4 regions of the Bradyrhizobium sp. 41S5 genome follow, and region 1 is predicted to be linked to each of the others. Evidence: riboswitches for the same ligand, from Rfam matches in the RefSeq annotation. Region 1 holds a riboswitch; each other region holds the start of a gene.
What was found. Region 1 has a riboswitch for cobalamin ahead of HAP47_RS05610 (TonB-dependent receptor). Riboswitches for the same ligand answer to the same signal wherever they lie in the genome.

Region 1 (4,882 bases):
GCCGATCCAGCGATGGACGACATAAAGCCATCGACGCGCTCGCCGGATCAGAGCGTTGCGCATGGTCAGAACTTCACGTTGACGGACAATTCGGCGGTGCGCGGCATACCGAGCAGCCACTGCCCCGTCCCGTTCGAGGTCACCGCGTAGACCTTGTCGAATAGATTGTAGACGCGGAACGCGACCGTGGTGCGATCATCCGGCTTCCACCTGATACCGCCATTGACCACATTGTAGCCCGGCCGCAGCTGGGTGTTGGCGAGATCGGAGTACATCGCGCCGACGATCTGGACGCCGCCATAGACCGACCAGTTCGGCGCGAAGTCCCAGGTCAGCCAGACGTTCGAGACCTGCTGCGGAACGTTGACCGGGACATTGCCGTTGTAGCTGACGACCTTGCCGCCGACCACCTGGCTGTTGTTGTCGTATCGGGCACGCAGCAGCGCAAGATTGGCGTCGACGCGCCAGCCGTCGTTCAGCGCGAGCCCGATCGATCCTTCGACCCCGCGGGATGATTGTTGGCCGATCTGCAGTGCCAGGCCGGCAGTTGGATTGCTGGGATCGGGAATGGTCAGGCCGGTCTTGACGATCTCGTACCCCGCCAGCGTCCACTCGCCGCGGCCGCCCCAGAACGACTGCTTGACGCCGATTTCGGTCTGCTTGCCGGTCGCGAGTTGGAAGGTTTTCTGTGAGGTCGACAGCGAGATCAAGTTGCTGACCGGATCGACGCCGACCGCATACTGGCCGTAGAACGCGAGGTTCTTGATCGGCTCGTACACCAACCCGGTTCGCCTGCTGGTGCCCGACAGCGTGGTCTCAAAATTGTTCGCCGGCGTCTTGTAGTCCGTGCGATCGACCTCGGGACGATCGTACCGGACGCCGGTGACGAGCGACAATTGATCGGTCAGCGACAGGCGATCTTCGGCGAACAGCGCGTATTGATTGACGATCGCGTTGAAGCCAGGCGTCGTCGCCGTGGTCGTCGCGAAGAACGATCCGGGATCGAACACGTAAGGATTGACCGACGACGCGCCGCCATAGGGCGAATTGTTGGTGTGGGTGAAGTCGATCCGGTTGACGTCGAACCCGGCGACGAACTGGTTCGCGAGCCCGAGGACGTGACCGCTGAAGGTCGTATCCATCCGGTTGCCGAGCTGCTTCTGGTCGTGGAAGATCTCGATGTAGCTGGAGCGGTCGATCAGCTGGGTCTTCGGGTTCCAGGTGTAGTTTTCGATATCGCGCCAGTGCCGCTCGCTGGTCAGATAATACAGCGTGTTGTTGATCTTGATGCCGTCGGCGACGTCCCACTCGGTCTTGAACTGGGTCCAGCCGTCCTGATAGCGGATCGCGCCGTCCAATGCGTTGTAGTTCTTGAAGCGCAGCGCGTCCTGGATCGTGCCGTTGATCAGCGGCGTGCCGAAATAGCGCGACGGGCTGCGGTCGCCGTAAGCTTCAGAGAGCGTAAAGGCGAGATTGTCCGATGCCTGCACGCGCACGGCGGCGGAGACCACTGCATTCGAGGTCTTGTCGCGATCGACCCAGCCGTCCGACATGTTGCCGGTGGCGTTGATGCGGTAGGACACATTGGGATTGATCGGACCAGTGCTGTCGACCGACAGCCGCCGCGTCATGTTGCTGTCGAGCGAGACCTCGGCCTCATTATAGGGCGTGCCCTGCGGCTTCTTCGGAACGACGTTGACGACGCCGCCGATCGCGCCTTCGCCGTACAGCACCGAGGCCGGGCCGCGCAGCACCTCGATGCGTTGCGTCGACCAGGTGTCGTAGGGGAATGTCAGGGTGCCGGAGCCGATATAGAAGCGCGTGCCGTCGTACAGCGTCATCACCGAGTTGCTGCCGGCAAAGCCGCGGGTGCTGAACGACAGGCCGCCATTGCCGGGCGCCGGCGTTGCGATGAACCCGGCCGCGTTCTGGGTGACGGCATCGAGCACATTGTGCTGGCCGCGTTCGGCGATGGTTTGCGCCGTGATGATCTCGACGCTGGCCGGCGTCTGCAGCGGCGTCAGGTTGAGACGACTGCCTGCACCTCCCTGCGTGGTGGCGTTGAGCGTCGGCGATGCCGATCCCGATGCACCTGACGCCGCAGCGCGCGGCCGCGACGACGTCGCCGAGTTGCGGCTTCGCGCCGCGGGGTTGGGCTTTGTGGATGTCGAGGGTGCGACCTCGATCGGATCGAGCGTCGTGGGTGGAGATGTTTGTGCCGAACCTTCAGCCGGCAGCAGCAGCGATGACAGGGAGCAAACGAGACCGAGGCGCCAACGGCGCGCAGCGGGAGAGGACGGAGACATGAAAGGACTCGCGGTAACGTGGCACGTCACCGCGAACGCGGACTGGCGCATTGCCCCAAAGGCAGTGCTCCGATCCCACCAGGACGCCCCCGCCCGATATGCTCGCGTGTGACCACGACTGACGGCAGGTCTCCTGGCTCACGGGTCATCGCCTGTCGACGCCTTCCCGGGCGGAGTGGCCCAGTGGCAAATTGACGAAAGGCTCGCCGTTTACAGTTGCGGGGACAGCTGCGGCATTGGGGTTACCCTCGCACCGCATTCCCTTTTGATCCCCGAAGGGAACCGTCGACAGAAACGATAGGTGGTGCGGGATGGGCTGTCAATTCGATGCGATTGTCGCACTCATGCGTTGCGGGATGATGCTGCTGCGATGACGCGGCGACAGCGCCGGCCGACGCGAGGATTCTCTATTCCGTCATCCTGAGGTGCGAGCGGAGCGAGCCTCGAAGGATGCACGGCCACGCTGGTGGCCGTCGATCCTTCGAGACGCCGCTTCGCGGCTCCTCAGGATGACGGAATACCTAATTCGCATCACCCTGCTCCGACACATCCCTGCATCACCTCATCGATCTCGGCCCGCGACAGAGCGCCCATCTCGGCGATGAACACGATTCGCGTGCGTGGCACACCGGGTGCCGGCACGCCGCCGGCAGCCAGTGTCGCGCGTCCGCCGGCGAGTTGAAACACCGTCAGCCGTCCGGGCTGCTCGACCGTCTCGAACAATCCCTTCGCCCGCGCCAGCTTCGGCGCCAGTCTGCCGATCGCCTGCTGCAAGCGCGGCAACCGCACCGGCCGCTCCGAGGTCCAGCTCAGCGTCTCGAACCGGTCCGATACCGGCCGTCGCGGCGCGGCCTCGCGCGGCGCCGGCAACTGATCGAGGTCCGCGGGAAACAGCAGCGCTGCAGGCACCTCGCCATGCAAGGCATCAACGACCACGGCCGCCGGACGCGCTGCCCGTACCGCGTCGCGGATCGCGGCGCACGCGGCTGCATCGGCCAAGTCGACCTTGCTCAGCGCCACCACATCCGCTGCCCGTAGTTGCGAACGCAGCAGCACATCGTTCAGCATCGCCGAAGGCTGCGTCGCGTCGACCACGCACAGCACGGTCTCGAGCGGCGCCTCCTTCCAGATCACCGGATCCATCAGGTTGCGCACGATGTCGGCGGGATCGGCAATCCCGCTGGTCTCAATCACGATGAGTTCGGGACGCGGATCACGCCGCAGCAAGGTTGCGAGGGTGCGCAGCAGATCGCCCTCCAGCGTGCAGCAGATGCAGCCATTGCTCAGGCTGACCACGCCGTCGCTGGCGCCCGCGATCAGTTCCGCGTCGATATTGATCGCGCCGAAATCGTTGACCACGGCGGCGATGCGGCGGCCTTGCGCATGCGCCAGCAGATGGTTGACGACCGTGGTCTTGCCCGCCCCGAGAAAACCCGCGACCAGCAGGATCGGGACCGGCACGTCAACCCCCAGCGACGGGCCGGCGCACCGGCCGGCCGGGCCGTGCCGCGACGTCGAGGACGCCATCATTGATCAGCGGCTGGCCGCTGACCACGAGATGCCGCACACCTTCCGCCGGGCGGTTCATCGCGGAGAAGGTCGCGCGGTCGCTGAGCGTCTCGAAGTCGAACACCACGACGTCAGCGTCGGCGCCGACCTGCAACCTGCCCTTGGCGTGCATCGCCGGCGTGCTCGCCGACAGAATCTCGGCCGGGATCAGCGCGCATTTGCGGATGCCCTCGAGCAGCGACACCTTCCGGCGCTCGCGCACCCATTCGCGGATGAAGCGGGTGAAGCAGCCGGCCGAACGCGGATGCGAGGTGGCATCGTCGGGCAGCGGCCAGGCGTCGCCGGTGTAGGGGCGGCCGTCCGATAGCGTCCACGGCATCGCGTCGGACGCGATCGCACCGCCCGGATACAGCACCGCCATGTCGAGCAGATCGCGATGATGCGCGTTGTTCTCGATATCGAGCACATGCCACAGCACCAGCGTCGAGGGTTCCGCGGCCTGCGCCGCCAGCAGTTCCTCGCGGCTGCCGAAGCGGTGACCGTCGGTCACGCGCTGCACCGAATCATAGCCGAGGCCGTTGCGCTCCTCGAATTTGGGATCGCTGAAGAAGGTCGCCGCCAGCACGGTCGAGCCGGTGCCGTAGGGATAGGCCTCTACCGTGATCGGCAGGCCCTGCGCCTGCGCCTTGGCGATCAGCGCAACACAGCGCTCGATGTCCGTCTTGCTCGACGAGTTGAAATGGCAGATGTGCATGTGCGCGCCGGTTGCGCCGGCATAGCCGATCAGGCGGATATAGGCCTCGGCCGCGCTCTCGGGATCGATGCGGGACATGTAAGCGACGTGGGTAAAGGTCGGCACCGCATGATCAGCGGCGAGCTGGCACACCGCGGTCAGTTCCTGCACGCCGGCGCCCGGCGCATAGGCGTTGAGAATACCGATGCCGATGCCGCCCTCATTCAGTCCGGTGGCAAGGCGCGCGAGGATGCCGCCGACCTCGTCCTCGGTCGCCACGTTCTCGATCCAGCGGCGATCGCGCATCGCTGCACCGAATGATTCCAGCGAGCTT
Region 2 (4,882 bases), 2.2 Mb from region 1:
GTGCATCCGGCTTGCCGCGCCGCCAGACGGCCATCAACAATGCGTCCGTCACGAGCTGTGCCGTCATGGCGGCACTCATCGACCAGCCCACCACGCGGCGTGAGAACAGGTCGATCACCGCTGCGACATAGAGCCAGCCTTCGGCCGTCCAGAGATAGGTGAAGTCGGCGATCCACTTCTGGTTCGGCCGCTCGGCGGCGAACTGCCGGTCAAGGAGGTTCGCCGGTACGGTCTCGAGCTGTCGATCGCCGCTGTCCTTCGGCAAGCGCCGACGTCGCGGCCGCGCCCGCAAGCCTTGCAGGCGCATCAGCCGCTCAATCCGGTGCAGGCCCCAATCCGCCCCGTCGGCGAGCAGGTCACGCCACACCCGGCGTGCGTCATAGGTGCGGTCGCTGGCGGCGAAGCTGGCCTTGACCTTGCCGCCGAGCTCCTCGTCGCTGCGGGATCTGGTGCTGGGAGAGCGATTCAGCCAGGCATGGAAGCCCGACCGCGACACTCCCAGCGCATCGCATAGCCATGCCACCGGCCAGATCGTCCGGTGCTTCGCGACGAAGGCGAACTTCATGTCGCTTCCTTCGCGAAGTAGGCTGCGGCCTTTTTTAGGATATCCCACTCGGCCTTCAGCTTGGCGACCTCACGGCGCAGCCGCTCGATCTCCTGCTGCTCCGGCTTCATCTGCCCGTAGCCGGGAAAGGCTTGCGCCGGGTCGGAGCCCAACTCCTTCACCCATTTGCGGAGAACATTCTCATGAACATCCAGGTCACGGCCGGCTTGCGCCACCGACACCCCACGGTCCCGCACCAGCTTGACCGCCTCGACCTTGAACTCGCGGCTGAACTTCCGTCTTTTCATCGCCACCTCCGGCTTCATGAAACACCTAATCTCGGTGTCCATCAAACCGGCAGCAGCTCAGCGGGCTGTATCTCTATGTGGCGCCGAGCATCGGCTCACCCATCATCAAGCTCGCTCATGGCCTCATCCATATCCGACTGGGAATCGCTTATGACTTGCGTGGCGACGGAAACGAGAGCCTTTTCGAATGCTCGGCGCAGTAGCGCTGCACGCGTGTCATCGCCGCCGCTCTCGGCGGTGTCGGAGGGGGCGCCAACCTGCGGCGCTGTTGCATTAATATCGGCTGCGTTCATGTCGTAACACCCGGATAGCGGCGTCGCCGCGAGATGACCTATCCGCTTCATGCTAGCAGGGACAGCTTGCGAAAAGCTGACTAAGATCGAGCCTCCTTGGCGGCTTCATCCATGACCACGCAAGTGAGGACAACCGTATGCCGGCACGGTCATTACTGCGATCGGAGCTCTGGTAAATCATGGCGCCAAAACACTTGGCCACGTCAGCAAGCGCGACGGCGACTGTTGCGCGTTGAAGGCTCAGTGGTACCATAAGCATTTGTGGAGCTATCGCGCTCGATCTGGCGCGCGCGGCAAGCCACCGAGATCGCACGATCATGGCAGGGACGCACCTCACGCCAGTTCCACAAGAAGAGCAACACCTTGCTGGCGCATCGCATTCTCGACCGCTTTGAATTGCAAGCCAAACGTTGCGCGTCATGAGATTATCCCTCGCCAGCATCGCCCGGAACCTTCGCCGAACGGATTCCTATCCAACGCGGACTCGCATAGGCACCCGTCATCGCGACGGAGCATCGAAATCAAAATGCTGCCACTCTTTTCACGGAATGGGCCGAAGCAGGGGGGCATTTGCTCGAACACAGCGTTGCGGGCCCAGACCCGGAGCGGACGTGGCGTCCTGCGTCTCGACTCCCCTGCCACAAGCCTTGACGAATCTCGACGCGCGGCGTCTGTATGTAGATCTGCCACGGTCTTCCATTCTGCATCTAGTAGGGTGGAAGCTAAGAGAGAACCCGGTGCGCCGGTAACGGCTATTCCGGGGCTGCCCCCGCAACTGTAAGCGGCGAGCGGTTGTCATAATGGTCACTGGCCGCGACAGCACCGGGAAGGCCGACAGCCGCAGCGACCCGCGAGCCAGGAGACCTGCCGCGACAGAATAGAACGTCCTCGGGCGGGGTGCCCCGTGCGTCGCTTGCAGCCTGGGACGTTTGACCCGTCTCCTCGCAAGTCGTGCGCGTGGCTTCCCCCCCTAACATCGCGGGGTTGCCGATGTCGTCGTCTTACGATTTCAATCAGCATGGTCATCTAATTGAGTGGCCGAGTGTGCGGCCGTGGCCGGCGCGGCCAAAGTCTGCCGCGCCTCAGCGGTGTGTTGTGCCGCCGCCGTCATCGCCTCCGCTGCCGCGGCCTCTCGCGCCATTGCCAAAGCCGTCCGATCTCACGCTCGATCGATCGCGCGACGGCCTGCTGACCGCGTTCGGCAAGCTAACGCTGACCGATCGTTATCTGCTCGTCGGCGAAAGCGTCCAGGACATGTTCGCGCGGGTGTCCTGTGCCTTCGCGGACGATGTTGCGCACGCCCAACGTCTCTATGACGCGATGTCTCGGCTGTGGTTCATGCCAGCCACGCCGGTGCTGTCCAATGGCGGCACCACGCGCGGCCTGCCAATCTCGTGCTTCCTTAACTCGGTGTCCGACTCGCTCGAAGGCATCGTTGGCACCTGGGACGAAAACGTGTGGCTTGCCTCCAACGGGGGCGGTATCGGCACGTACTGGGGCAATGTTCGCTCGATCGGAGAGAAGGTGAAGGGCGGCGTCAGCTCAGGCGTCATCCCGTTCATCCACGTCATGGACGGCCTGACGCTGGCGATCAGCCAGGGCTCGTTGCGGCGCGGCTCGGCGGCGGTCTATCTCGATATCCAGCATCCCGAGATCGAGGAGTTTCTCGAGATCCGCAAGGCGTCCGGCGACTTCAACCGCAAGAGCCTCAACCTGCATCACGGCATCAACCTCACCGACGAGTTCATGCGTGCCGTGGGCGCCGGCACCGCGTTCGCTCTGCGCAGCCCGAAGACGAACGAGGTCGTCCGCGAGATCGACGCGCGACAGCTATGGCAACGCATTCTTGAGAACCGGTTGCAGACAGGCGAGCCTTATCTCTTGTTCATCGACACTGTGAATCGCGCGCTTCCCAAGCACCAGCGCGAGCTCGGTCTCAAGGTCTCGACCTCCAACCTGTGCAGCGAGATTACGCTCCCGACCGGCATCGACCATCGCGGCGAGGAGCGCACCGCGGTGTGCTGTCTGTCATCGCTCAACCTCGAGACTTGGGACCAATGGAATGAGGAACCCGGCTTCATCGAGGACGTCATGCGCTTCCTCGACAACGTGCTCACCCACTTCATCACGACGGCGCCGGAGGGTATGAAGCGGGCCCGCTACGCCGCCCTGCGCGAGCGCTCCGTCGGACTTGGCGTCATGGGCTTCCACTCGTTCCTCCAGGCGAATGGCATTCCAATGGAGAGTGGCTTGGCGAAATCATTCAATCTAAAGATGTTTCGGAAGATCCGGGGTGATGCCGACGCGGCATCCGTCGCCCTTGCTCGCGAGCGTGGCCCGTGCCCGGACGCCCTGGAACGTGGCGTGATGGAGCGCTTCAGCCAGAAGATCGCGATCGCGCCGACTGCTTCGATCAGCATCATCTGCGGCGGCACCAGCGCATGCATCGAGCCGATCCCGGCCAACATCTACACCCACAAGACGTTGTCTGGTGCCATCTCGGTACGTAATCCTCATCTGACCAGGGTACTGATCGCCAAGGGCGCCGACACCCCGGTGACCTGGCAGTCGATCATTGCGCAGGAGGGTTCGGTCGCCCATCTCGACATTCTGTCGGAACACGAGAAAGCGGTGTTTCGCACCGCCTTCGAGGTCGACCAGCGCTGGATCGTCGAGCTTGCAGGCGACCGGGCCGCATTCATCTGCCAGAGTCAGTCAATCAACCTCTATCTGCCGGCCGAGGTCGATAAGTGGGATCTCCACATGCTGCACTGGACGGCGTGGAAGCGTGGGGTGAAGAGCCTTTATTACTGCCGTTCAAAATCGATCTCGCGCGCGGCGTTCGCCGGCAAGATCGTCGACGATGACGAGGCCGCGCCGCGGCAGCCGCCTGCGCAGCGCACCGATTATGAGGAGTGCCTCGCATGTCAATGATCGATCTCTCGTCTGTCGATCCGCGCACGCTGATCGGCAAGGGACGCGTTGGTCTCCTTGACTCGATGGGCAGCTATGACGTTGATCGCTACGCTTGGGCCTACGAGTTCTGGAAGCGTCAGCAGCAGACGCATTGGATGGCCGAGGAGGTGCCGCTCGGCAACGACCTCAAGGACTGGGCGTCGGACCGCGTCACCGCCAGCGAGCGCGCGCTGCTCACCCAGATCTTTCGCTTCTTTACTCAGTCCGACATCGAGGTCGGTGACAATTATCTCAAGCGATACATCCCGATTTTCCAGCCGCTCACCGTCCAGATGATGATGGCGGCCTTCACGAACATGGAGACGGTCCACATCGACGCCTATGCGCTGCTGCTCAAGACGCTCGGCATGCCCAAGACCGAGTTCGAGGCATTTCGCAGCTATGCGCAAATGCGCGCCAAGGCGGACTACATGCACGAGTTCGGCATTGACACCGTGGCCGATGTCGCGCGCACCCTGGCTATGTTCGGCGCCTTTACCGAAGGCATGGCGTTGTTCGCGAGCTTCGCTATGCTGCTCAATTTTCCGCGCCACAACAAGATGAACGGCATGGGACAGATCGTAAGCTGGTCGGTGCGCGACGAGAGTCTCCACTGCGAGGGCGTCATCAAGCTGTTTCACGAATGGCACCGCGAGACCGGCGCCGTGACGCGCTCGGTCCGTGACGACATCGTCGATGTCGCCAGAACGATGGTAAAGCTGGAGGAGAACTTCGTCGATCTCGCCTTTGGCCTGGGCAAGATCGAGGGCATGCGTCCTGAG
Region 3 (4,882 bases), 4.0 Mb from region 1:
GCGCAAGCTGCTTCTCCTGCACCGGCTTGTCGGCAAGACCGTGCCAGGCTGCCACGCGCGCGGCGACCGCTGCGACGCGCTCGGCATCCGGCCGATGCGCAAGACGCGCGAATTGCAGATCGGGATCGCGCTCGCCGGGCGATTTGAAGCTCACGACGCCCGTGAACAGGCGGCCGTCGACCTCCGGCAGCACCACGTGCATCGCGAGATCGCCGGGCGACAGGCCGCGCAGCGACAAGGCCCAATCCTCACGCTGCGCCGTCGACAGAGCGACCTGGAACACCGGGCACGATGCGGCATCGAACGGCGTCGTACCGTCGTCACCCGCCGCGGAGAACGCGGTCACATTGACGATGGCGGCCGGGCTGCATTGCGCGAACTGAGCGCGCAGCCAATCGGCCACGCCCGCCGCCTTCAACGAGGTGACGAACACGCCGTGGGCATCGAATCCCTTTTCGCGCAAAGCCTCGATCAGCGCATCGACCGGCGCCGTGTCGCCGGCCGCCAGATAGGAGCGATAAAAAGTCACCAGCACAAGCGGCCGGCCATCCGGTGCCGGCAGCGCCGCGACGGCACCGCGCTGCGAGTCGTAGACGCCGATCTCGGGAAGATCGATCTCACCGACAACCGGCCCGGCATAAAGGCCGGACGCCAGCGCCAGTTGCGCGATCACGGCCTGCGCGGCAACGGGGCCGCCCTTGTCGCACAGCACCTTCAGGCGGCGCAGCGTCGAGACCGGCAAGGTCGAGAATTCATCCAGCCGCAAATCGTCGCGGCCATCCGCCGGCAGCACCACCAGGGCGATGCCGCGTTCCTTCGCCAGGCGATGCACCACTGCCAGGCCATATGACCAATAGGGTTCGCCGCCGATCAGCCGCACCAGGATGCCGCGCGCATGCGACAGGGTCCGCTCGATATAGGTATCGACCGACAGCGGATGGCGCAGCTCCGCGAGATTGGCGAGCCGCAGCGACGGCAGCGCGGCACGGCCCCGCCGCCAGCCGGCTGCAAACGCGGCAAGGTCGCTGTCGGAAAACGACAGCACCACGAGATCGGCCGGATCCTGGCCGAGGTCCCTTGGCGTCGCGGTCTCCTCAAGGCCGCGGCTCTCGCGGAAGACGACGTGCATCAGACACCTAGTCGCGCCCGGATCGCGGCTTCATCGATATCGCTGTGTTCGCCGATCACGACGAGCTTCGACTGCCGCGCCCGCGCGCCCCAGGGCATGTCGAACTGATGCCTCACCCGCTCGCCGACCGATTGCACGAGCAACCGCATCGGCTTGCCTGCGACCGCGATATATCCCTTGGCCCGCAGCACGTTCTGCTCGCGCGACAGCCCCTTGATCGACGCGATGAGCGCGTCGACGTCCGAAATCTCCGGAAGGTCGATCACCACGGAATTGAAGTCGTTGTGCTCATGTTCGTCCTCACCGTCGTGGTGAGACGGCCGCGACGCGAGGTCATCTTCCGCCGCCGCTTCAAGACCGAGGATCACGCGGGCGTCGATCGCGCCATCGACGATGGGCAACATCGGCACCTCGCGCGGCATCTCGGCTGCGATCAGCGCCTTGGCCGCTTTGATCCCCTCGGCACCCGCGAGATCGGCCTTGGTCAGCAGCACGATATCGGCACAGGCGATCTGATCCTCGAACACTTCGGACAACGGCGTTTCGTGGTCGAGATTCTCATCTGCCGCGCGCTGCGCATCCACGGCGGCCGGGTCCGGCGCAAAGCGGCCGGCAGCAACGGCCTCCGCATCGGCCAGCGCGATCACGCCGTCGACCGTGATCCGCGAGCGGATTTCCGGCCAGTCGAACGCCTTCAGCAACGGCTTCGGCAACGCGAGACCCGACGTCTCGATCACGATATGATCGGGCCTCACGGGGCGCGCCAGCAATTGCTCCATCGCCGGGATGAAATCGTCGGCGACGGTACAGCAGATGCAGCCATTGGCGAGCTCGACGATATTCTCGGTCGGGCAATTGGCGTCGGCGCAGGACTTCAGGATCTCGCCGTCGACGCCTTCGCTGCCGAATTCGTTCACCAGCACCGCGAGCTTCTTGCCGTTGGCATTCCGGATCAGATGCTGGATCAGCGTCGTCTTGCCGGACCCGAGAAAGCCGGTCACGACGGTGACCGGAACCTTGGCGAGCGTCATCATTCTGCGGCCTCCGGCACGACGGCGATGGGTGGAATGCGGGCAAGCGATTGCTTGCGAAAGATTTCCGGGCGGCTGCGCCACGGCACGATGCCGTCAGGCGCCGCGGCATAGGCGGAGGCGCCGGCGATCACATCCCTGGCATTGTCAGCGGACAGGCGGCCGTAGACATAGGACCATCGCCCCGGCGCGCTGAGTGCGACCGAGCAACCCTGGCTGCAAGCCGACAGGCATTCGACCGGAACCAGATTGACGTCATCGGGCACGCCGGCCTCAACAAGCGCGGCATGCAGGCGCGCACCGGGCGCGATCTCGCCTTCGGCCGCCGTCTGGCCGGCGCGACAGGTGATACAGACATGAAGTGTAACGCTCATCGCCCTTCCTGGATTGACTGCGGGAAGCGATGAGGCACACGAACCTGACGTGAACAGGTTCGTTCCCCGTCGCGGAACACCCCGTCCGCCGGTCTCAAACACACTGCGTCGGCAGGTCTCCCGGCTTGCGGAGTAGGATTTCTCCCGTGATGCCCACCTTCCCGACTCCATCAGGGAATCAGTGGCTTGGGCATCTCTCCGGTCACGGTCGCGGGGGCGGCTGCGCTTTGGGCAAACCTTGCGGTCCGAGCCCTATCGCATTCCCTCTTCGCCTGTCGTAGGACAGGAACCAACGCGGGGTCACCATTCGTCCTGGCCTCGCACTTGTCAAGCCGAAGGAACGTGATGATTTCTGATGGAAACGACGCTGACGACGGCGACGTCGGCACCGACCCTTCGCTGGATGCGCGCCATGCGGCCAAAATGGCGAAAAAGAAGGTCGCCCGCGACAAGATCATGGCGACCAAGAGCGGCGAAAAGGGTCTGATCATCGTTCACACCGGCGCCGGCAAAGGAAAATCCTCCTCCGCCTTCGGCATGATCGTGCGCTGCGTAGCGCACGGCTTTCCCTGCGCCGTGGTGCAATTCATCAAGGGCGCCTGGGATACCGGCGAGCGCCGCCTGCTCACCGGGCATTTCGGCGATCTCTGTCAATTCCATGCGATGGGTGAAGGTTTTACCTGGGAGACGCAGGATCGCGCCCGCGACATCGCGGCAGCGCAGGCCGGCTGGGAAAAGGCCAAGCAGCTGATCGCGGATCCGAGCCTGCGCATGGTCGTGCTCGACGAGATCAACATCGCGCTCCGTTACGATTATCTGGCGATAGCCGATGTCGTCGAGTTCCTGACGACGTCGAAGCCGCCGATGACGCATGTCGTGCTCACCGGGCGCAACGCCAAGGAGGAGCTGATCGAGATCGCCGACCTCGTCACCGAGATGACATTGGTGAAGCATCCGTTCCGCTCCGGCATCAAGGCCCAGCCGGGCGTCGAGTTCTGACTGTCAGCACCATGGCGCGCGCATTGATGATCCAGGGAGCCGGCTCGGACGTGGGCAAGTCGCTCGTCGTCGCCGGCCTCGCGCGTGCCGCGAGACGGCGCGGCCTGCGCGTGCTGCCCTTCAAGCCGCAGAATATGTCCAACAACGCCGCCGTGACCGTCGACGGCGGCGAGATCGGGCGTGCGCAGGCGTTGCAGGCGCTCGCTGCCGGCGTCGAGCCGCACACCGACATGAACCCGGTGCTGCTGAAGCCGGAAACCGATGTCGGCGCCCAGGTCATCGTGCACGGCAAACGGATCGCGACCGCACGCGCGCGCGAATATGCCACCATGAAGCCGTCGCTGATGGGCGCGGTGCTGGAGAGCTTTGGGCGCCTGAAGCAGCGCGCCGACCTCGTTCTGGTCGAAGGCGCCGGCAGCCCCGCCGAAGTCAACCTGCGCAAGTCCGATATCGCCAATATGGGCTTTGCGCGCAGAGCCGACGTGCCCGTGGTGCTGGTCGGCGATATCGACCGCGGCGGCGTCATCGCGCAACTCGTCGGCATCCAGGCGGTGATCGATCCTGATGATGCCGCGATGATCCAGGGTTTTGTCATCAACAAATTCCGCGGCGATCCGACGCTGTTCGACGACGGCTACCGCCTGATCGAAGCCCGCACCGCCTGGCGCGGCTTCGGCGTGCTGCCCTGGTTCGTTCGCGCCGGCGAGCTTCCGGCCGAAGACGCGCTCGGGCTCGGCGAGGCGCGCAAGCCCGGCCAGTGCAAGATCGCCTTCCTTGCGCTGTCGCGGATCGCCAATTTCGACGACCTCGATCCGCTCAAGCTCGAACCCGGCGTCGATCTCGTGATGGTGCGGCCGGGCCAAGCCATTCCGGGCGACGCGCGGCTCGTCATCCTGCCCGGCTCGAAATCGACCCGCGGCGACCTCGCCTTCCTGCGCGCGCAAGGCTGGGATATCGACCTGCTGGCGCATCATCGCCGCGGCGGCCATATCCTTGGGCTGTGCGGCGGATACCAGATGCTTGGGCAGAGCGTCGCCGACCCTGATGGGATCGAGGGACTCGCCGGCGAAACGCGCGGCCTCGGGCTGCTCGATGTCACCACCACCATGACCGAACAGAAGACGCTGACGCGTGTCAGCGCCGTGCATGTTGCGACGGGTCAGCCGATCAGCGCCTACGAAATTCACATCGGACGCACTGATGGCCCGGATCGCGCGCGGCCCTTTTCAAGGCTTGACGGCTCGCCGGAAGGTGCCATGTCGCGTGGCGGGCGCGTTCACGGCAGCTATCTGCACGGCCTGTTCGCCTCGGACGGATTTCGCAAGGCGTTTCTTGCGCGGCTCGATATC
Region 4 (4,882 bases), 2.3 Mb from region 1:
TCCAGCTCCCGACTTATCGTCGACGTCGCGCGGTCAAGCGCAGACGCAATATCGTTTTGAGATTTACCGCCTGCAGGCAGGCGGTAAATCTCAACGCGCTCTTCAAGGCTGAGCTGGCCATAACATTGTCCCATCGCCACAACACCCTAGAGCGTTTCACATTTTGACTGAAGCATAACCGGCGTTTGCGAAGTAGTTTGGCATTCGCGAGGCTGGATGTCCTGAACGAGGTGACCGATTTGGCGCCAAGTGTCTTCGACGGTGCGCCTCTGAGCCTGCCGCATCCAGTGTTTGATCTTGGAGAAGGCCTGTTCGATCGGGTTGAGGTCGGGCGAGTATGGCGGCAGGTACCAGAGCCTGGCGCCAGCAGCCTGGATCATCTGCCTGACAGCTTTCGACTTGTGGCTTCCGAGGTTGTCGAGAATGACGATGTCGCCTTCGCGCAGGGTTGGCAGGAGAAGGTGCTTCACATAAGCGCAGAAGCATTCGCCGTTGACCGGGCCGCCGAAGACGCAGGGTGCCGTGAGTTGGTCATGGCGGAGCGCGCCGAGGAATGTGAGGGTATCGCCAGTGACCGTGCGGGGCGAAGCCGCGCAGGCGTGCGCCCATGGGGCCCCAGCCCCGCAAAGGGGCCATGTTGGTCTTGATCCAAGGGTGAGTAGGCCGGGGGATTTTCACCCCCGGCCTCTCGCAGAACGGTGCGTGAACCTCTCGGTTCACACCGCTCCCGTCAGGTGAACGTGGTCGTTCCGAAGAACTGCCAGTGTACGAACAGCTCCGCGTTATTCCGAGCCAGCTTTCGCAAGAACAGCGAAGCACCGGTTTTGTGGAGCCGGAAGCGCTTGTACTTTCGCATGGTCCACGCCTTCAGCTTCTGATTGACGTAGTCGACCAGAGAGAACAGCGCTGAACGGCTGAACCGACCATAATAACCTATCCACCCCCGGAGGAGCGGATTGATCTGTTGGGCAATCTCAGCCAGCGTCCCCGGCGTTTGCCGGGGAATGTGCAAGCTTCGGATCGTTGCTCGCATGGTCTTCAAAGCTGTCGGACTGACCGCCGGGGTGTATCCACAAAAGAATTCCTTCCGCTGTGACGTTGCCACCTGCCGCGGCCTGAACTGATATCCGAGAAAGTCAAACTTGACCCTCTGATACGTTCGCCGACGCCTGTTGTCCATGCAATAGACGATCTGCGTCTTTGTCGGGTGCATCTGAAGTCCGCACACCTCCAACCTCGCTTGAAGCTCCGCCCTAATGGCCTCTGCTTCTTGCTCGGTCCGGCAGTGCACCAGTCCGTCGTCGGCATACCGACACCAAGGGAGGTCGGGATGTGTCCCCGCCATCCAGATCAAGCACGGGCTTGCGGTGACCGCCGATGTTGCCAAGCGCAACCGAGCCGGTCGCCCGCTGCCGCTGTGACCACTTCACAACCGACGAGAGCGCAACACCAAACCGTTCCGCCACAGATCGGCAGCTCTCGCCCGCTAAAACCGACGCCACCACACGCTCGCGAAGATCCAGGGAAAGAGGTCGGGTCATGCGATGCTGGCCTCCAATCCAGTCAGCATCTTGAATCATAAACCGCCAAAAACCGGAATCCCCTCCGATTCAGTTAAGCAATGAAATGCTCTAGTTGCAGCGCCAGGCAGATGTGCTTGGCACTCAAGGGCCCACAACGATACGAAACCGCCCATCAGCGCCGGGCGTTTGGAACAGACGCCGCCGAAGTGCACGCTTTAAGCAGGCGGGCAAGATGGTAGCATTCACTCGCTGGCATGCGCGATCGCTCGTGTCGGCCGACGCATATCGTGCTCTTCAATCGACCGGAAGATGCGGCCTCGACGCAAGTCCTGTCCTCCGCAAGCAGGTAGAGGCGCCGAGCCGTGCTAGCCTCGGCTTGAGCCGATCAATAGTTTCGAGAGAAACTGTCGAGCGGTGTTACTCAAGAGCGGTCTTACCATCAACCCGAACAGGCCGACCGCCGAGACGGCAACAGCAAAGACACCGAGGGCACTCCAAACAGCCATTTTCATTGCGAGCCGGTCTCCTTGGTTTGGTTGATATGCTTGCCTGGGCAGTATCGCCAAAAAGTGTCCGAGTGACGCCTACCAGAAATGGCTGGCATCACAGAACCACCTCGCGCCGCGTATGCTATCTTATTCGGTGGATCGTTGATTGCTTGGAGAAGGCAGCGCAGCGCGCCGTGCTTGATGAACCGGGGCCAGCTTGCATGAAAGCCGTCTGTTCGACCAAGTGGTCCTCGGTGCAAAGGCGGCGTATTCGGATTTGTCGCTGCCCACGCGGAGGGACATTCGGGATGTCATCCGATGTCCGTGATTGTAGAGCGACTTCTGCATCGAGTATGAACGGCGGGCATGCCGCTAGGCACATTAGCAGATCGCAACATGACGCGAGGTTGACGGAATATCCCTTTTGCCGATAATTGAAGGTGTCGAGGTTCTCCGGTCTCATTAGGCCGGAGCTAAGAGGGAAGCCGGTGTCAATTCCGGCGCTGTCCCCGCAACTGTGAGTAGCGAGCTGTCCAACGAAGGCACTGAAGCCTGACGGTTTCGGGAAGACCGGACAGCAGCGCTGAGCCGCGAGCCAGGAGACCTGCCCCGCCACTATCTTCGTCCACCGGCGGGTGTCCCGGTGGTGCGCCAAGCAACGGTCGCTCGCGCGGCTTCTTCTGCCTGCGTCCGCCATGGCCTTTGCCACCAATATGGGGTTAACGCTATGTCTCTTCTCTCTCTTCCGGTTGCCACACTCGGAACGCCACCCATCGGTCCAAGGCGAGAGCTCAAGGTTGCGCTCGAAAGTTACTGGGCCGGAAAAATCGCCGAACAGCAGTTGCTCGAGGATGCAGCTGGCCTACGTGCCGCAAATTGGGCTCGCCAGAGGTCTCTCGGTGTCACCGTGATCCCATCGAACGATTTCTCACTGTACGACCAGGTGCTCGACACCAGTGTCATGGTTGGTGCCATCCCAGCAGTCTACGAGCCGAATGCCGGATCCATTTCGCTCAAGACATACTTCGCCATGGCACGCGGGGCACAATGCGACGGTCAGGATGGGAGTTGCGGTCACCCGTCGCGTGGATATGGCGCACCCGCGCAGGAGATACCAAATGGTTCGACACCAACTACCATTACATGGTCCCGGAATTTCACCCGGGGCAGACTTTCAGACTATCCTCTCGCAAACCAATCGAGGAGTACGAGGAAGCCAAGGCCCTTGGCTTTCAGACGCGCCCTGTCCTGATCGGGCCGGTTACATTCTTGAAGCTTGGCAAGAGTGCCGATCCTGCGTTCCAGCCACTGTCACTGCTAGATGACCTGATACCGGTCTATATTGAGCTTTTGAAGGAATTGGCCAAACGCGGGGCAAATTGGGGTCAATTCGACGAACCTTGCCTGCAACCATGATCTTGATGCTTCGGCGAGCAACTCTCCGGCTTCGCATTTACCAAAAACGGTTGGGTGCAATCCTATGGCTCGCGCTGTGTCCGGCCGCCGATCCTGTTTGGAGATGTCTCGCGGCCGAAGCCGATCACGGTGGACTGGTGGCGCTATGCGCAGTCGCTAACCAAAAGGCCGATGAAGGCGATGTTGACCGTAAGACCGTATGTCCGCCTCTACCGATGAGGTGGCTCGCCCTACACTGCGCGTCCGAGGGTTGCTCGGGCGAACCGAGCCGATCCTCATCACAGGAGGACGAGCCGTGGCAGATTATAGGGAAGCATTCGTCGGAATCGATGTGGCCAAGCTGAGAAATGCCGTCGCGATTGCGGATGCAGGCCGGGAGGGGGAGGTTCGGTTCTTCGGCGAGGTTGATGCTTCGGCCACCAACATGCGCCGCGTCTTAGGGCGGATCGCCAACCGGTTTGACCGCGTCCACTTCTGTTACGAAGCCGGCCCGACTGGCTATGGTCTTTATCGCCTGATCCGGTCGCTCGGCCACCAATGCACGGTGGTGGCGCCGTCGCTGATCCCAAGGAAGCCGGGTGATCGTGTGAAGACGAACCGCCGGGACGCCGTTTCTCTCGCGCGGCTGCTACGCGCCGGCGAGCTGACGGCGGTATGGGTTCCCGATGAAGGTCACGAAGCGATGCGCGACCTCGTTCGCGCTCGATCGGCAGCGGTTGAGACGCTGCGCATCCACCGGCAGCAGGTGAGCGCCTTCATGCTCAAGCATGGCCGCACCTATCCCCGCAAAAAGGGCTGGACGATGCGCTATTTGCGTTGGCTCCAGGAACAACAGTTCGACCACCCCGCACATCAGATCGCGCTACAAGAAATGGTCGAAGCAGTTCGCGTCGCCAGGGACCGGGTCGACCGGCTCGAGCGCACGATCGAAGAGTTCGTCTCGACCTGGTCTCTGGAGCCGCTCGTGCGGGCGCTTCAAACATTGCGCGGCGTCGATCTGGTCGTCGCAGTGACATTCGCAACCGAGGTCGGTGACGTGAGCCGTTTTGAGGGCCCACGTCAACTTATGGGTTACCTCGGTCTGGTGCCAAGCGAGCGATCGACGGGAGAGGCTGTCAGACGTGGCGGCATCACCAAGGCCGGCAACGGCCGTGTTCGCCACATGTTGGTCGAAAGCGCCTGGACATATCGACACCCGCCGAAGATCGGCAAGACAAAACTATACCGGCTCGAACAGACGTCGCCAGCAGTGCGAGAGATTGCTTGGAAGGCGCAGAGCCGCTTGACGGCCCGGTACCGGAAGCTGGCGGCGCGCGGCAAACGAACGACGGTGGTCTGCACCGCTATCGCCCGTGAACTGGTGGGGTTCATGTGGGCGGTTGCCAGGCAAGTGCAGACAGCCTGATCGAGCGCCCTTATCATCGTGCATGGGCGGAGGCGGGACCACGGCAGAGG

Region 2: another riboswitch for cobalamin. It lies ahead of HAP47_RS35655 (ribonucleoside-diphosphate reductase subunit alpha); the one in region 1 lies ahead of HAP47_RS05610 (TonB-dependent receptor).
Region 3: another riboswitch for cobalamin. It lies ahead of HAP47_RS27295 (DUF1636 family protein); the one in region 1 lies ahead of HAP47_RS05610 (TonB-dependent receptor).
Region 4: another riboswitch for cobalamin. It lies ahead of HAP47_RS35170 (5-methyltetrahydropteroyltriglutamate--homocysteine S-methyltransferase); the one in region 1 lies ahead of HAP47_RS05610 (TonB-dependent receptor).

The regions. Positions count from the first base shown of each region.
Region 1 covers NZ_CP083721.1:1,182,458-1,187,339, reverse strand. The annotation lists gene HAP47_RS05615 (PepSY domain-containing protein) at 1-63, opposite strand, end outside; gene HAP47_RS05610 (TonB-dependent receptor) at 66-2,306, opposite strand; cobalamin riboswitch at 2,413-2,608, opposite strand; gene HAP47_RS05605 (CobW family GTP-binding protein) at 2,838-3,767, opposite strand; gene HAP47_RS05600 (amidohydrolase family protein) at 3,769-4,882, opposite strand, start outside.
Region 2 covers NZ_CP083721.1:7,422,821-7,427,702, reverse strand. The annotation lists partial or broken gene HAP47_RS35665 (IS3 family transposase) at 1-852, opposite strand, end outside; gene HAP47_RS35660 (hypothetical protein) at 948-1,145, opposite strand; cobalamin riboswitch at 1,818-2,031, shown strand; gene HAP47_RS35655 (ribonucleoside-diphosphate reductase subunit alpha) at 2,286-4,079, shown strand; gene HAP47_RS35650 (ribonucleotide-diphosphate reductase subunit beta) at 4,070-4,882, shown strand, end outside.
Region 3 covers NZ_CP083721.1:5,613,772-5,618,653, forward strand. The annotation lists gene cobN (cobaltochelatase subunit CobN) at 1-1,129, opposite strand, end outside; gene cobW (cobalamin biosynthesis protein CobW) at 1,129-2,163, opposite strand; gene HAP47_RS27295 (DUF1636 family protein) at 2,160-2,534, opposite strand; cobalamin riboswitch at 2,628-2,843, opposite strand; gene cobO (cob(I)yrinic acid a,c-diamide adenosyltransferase) at 2,880-3,533, shown strand; gene HAP47_RS27305 (cobyric acid synthase) at 3,545-4,882, shown strand, end outside.
Region 4 covers NZ_CP083721.1:7,314,469-7,319,350, forward strand. The annotation lists gene HAP47_RS35145 (IS30 family transposase) at 1-134, opposite strand, end outside; partial or broken gene HAP47_RS35150 (IS630 family transposase) at 157-651, opposite strand; gene HAP47_RS35155 (group II intron maturase-specific domain-containing protein) at 731-1,033, opposite strand; partial or broken gene HAP47_RS35160 (reverse transcriptase domain-containing protein) at 1,178-1,345, opposite strand; partial or broken gene HAP47_RS41965 (helix-turn-helix domain-containing protein) at 1,350-1,541, opposite strand; cobalamin riboswitch at 2,441-2,637, shown strand; partial or broken gene HAP47_RS35170 (5-methyltetrahydropteroyltriglutamate--homocysteine S-methyltransferase) at 2,739-3,418, shown strand; gene HAP47_RS41795 (hypothetical protein) at 3,482-3,646, shown strand; gene HAP47_RS35175 (IS110 family transposase) at 3,723-4,832, shown strand.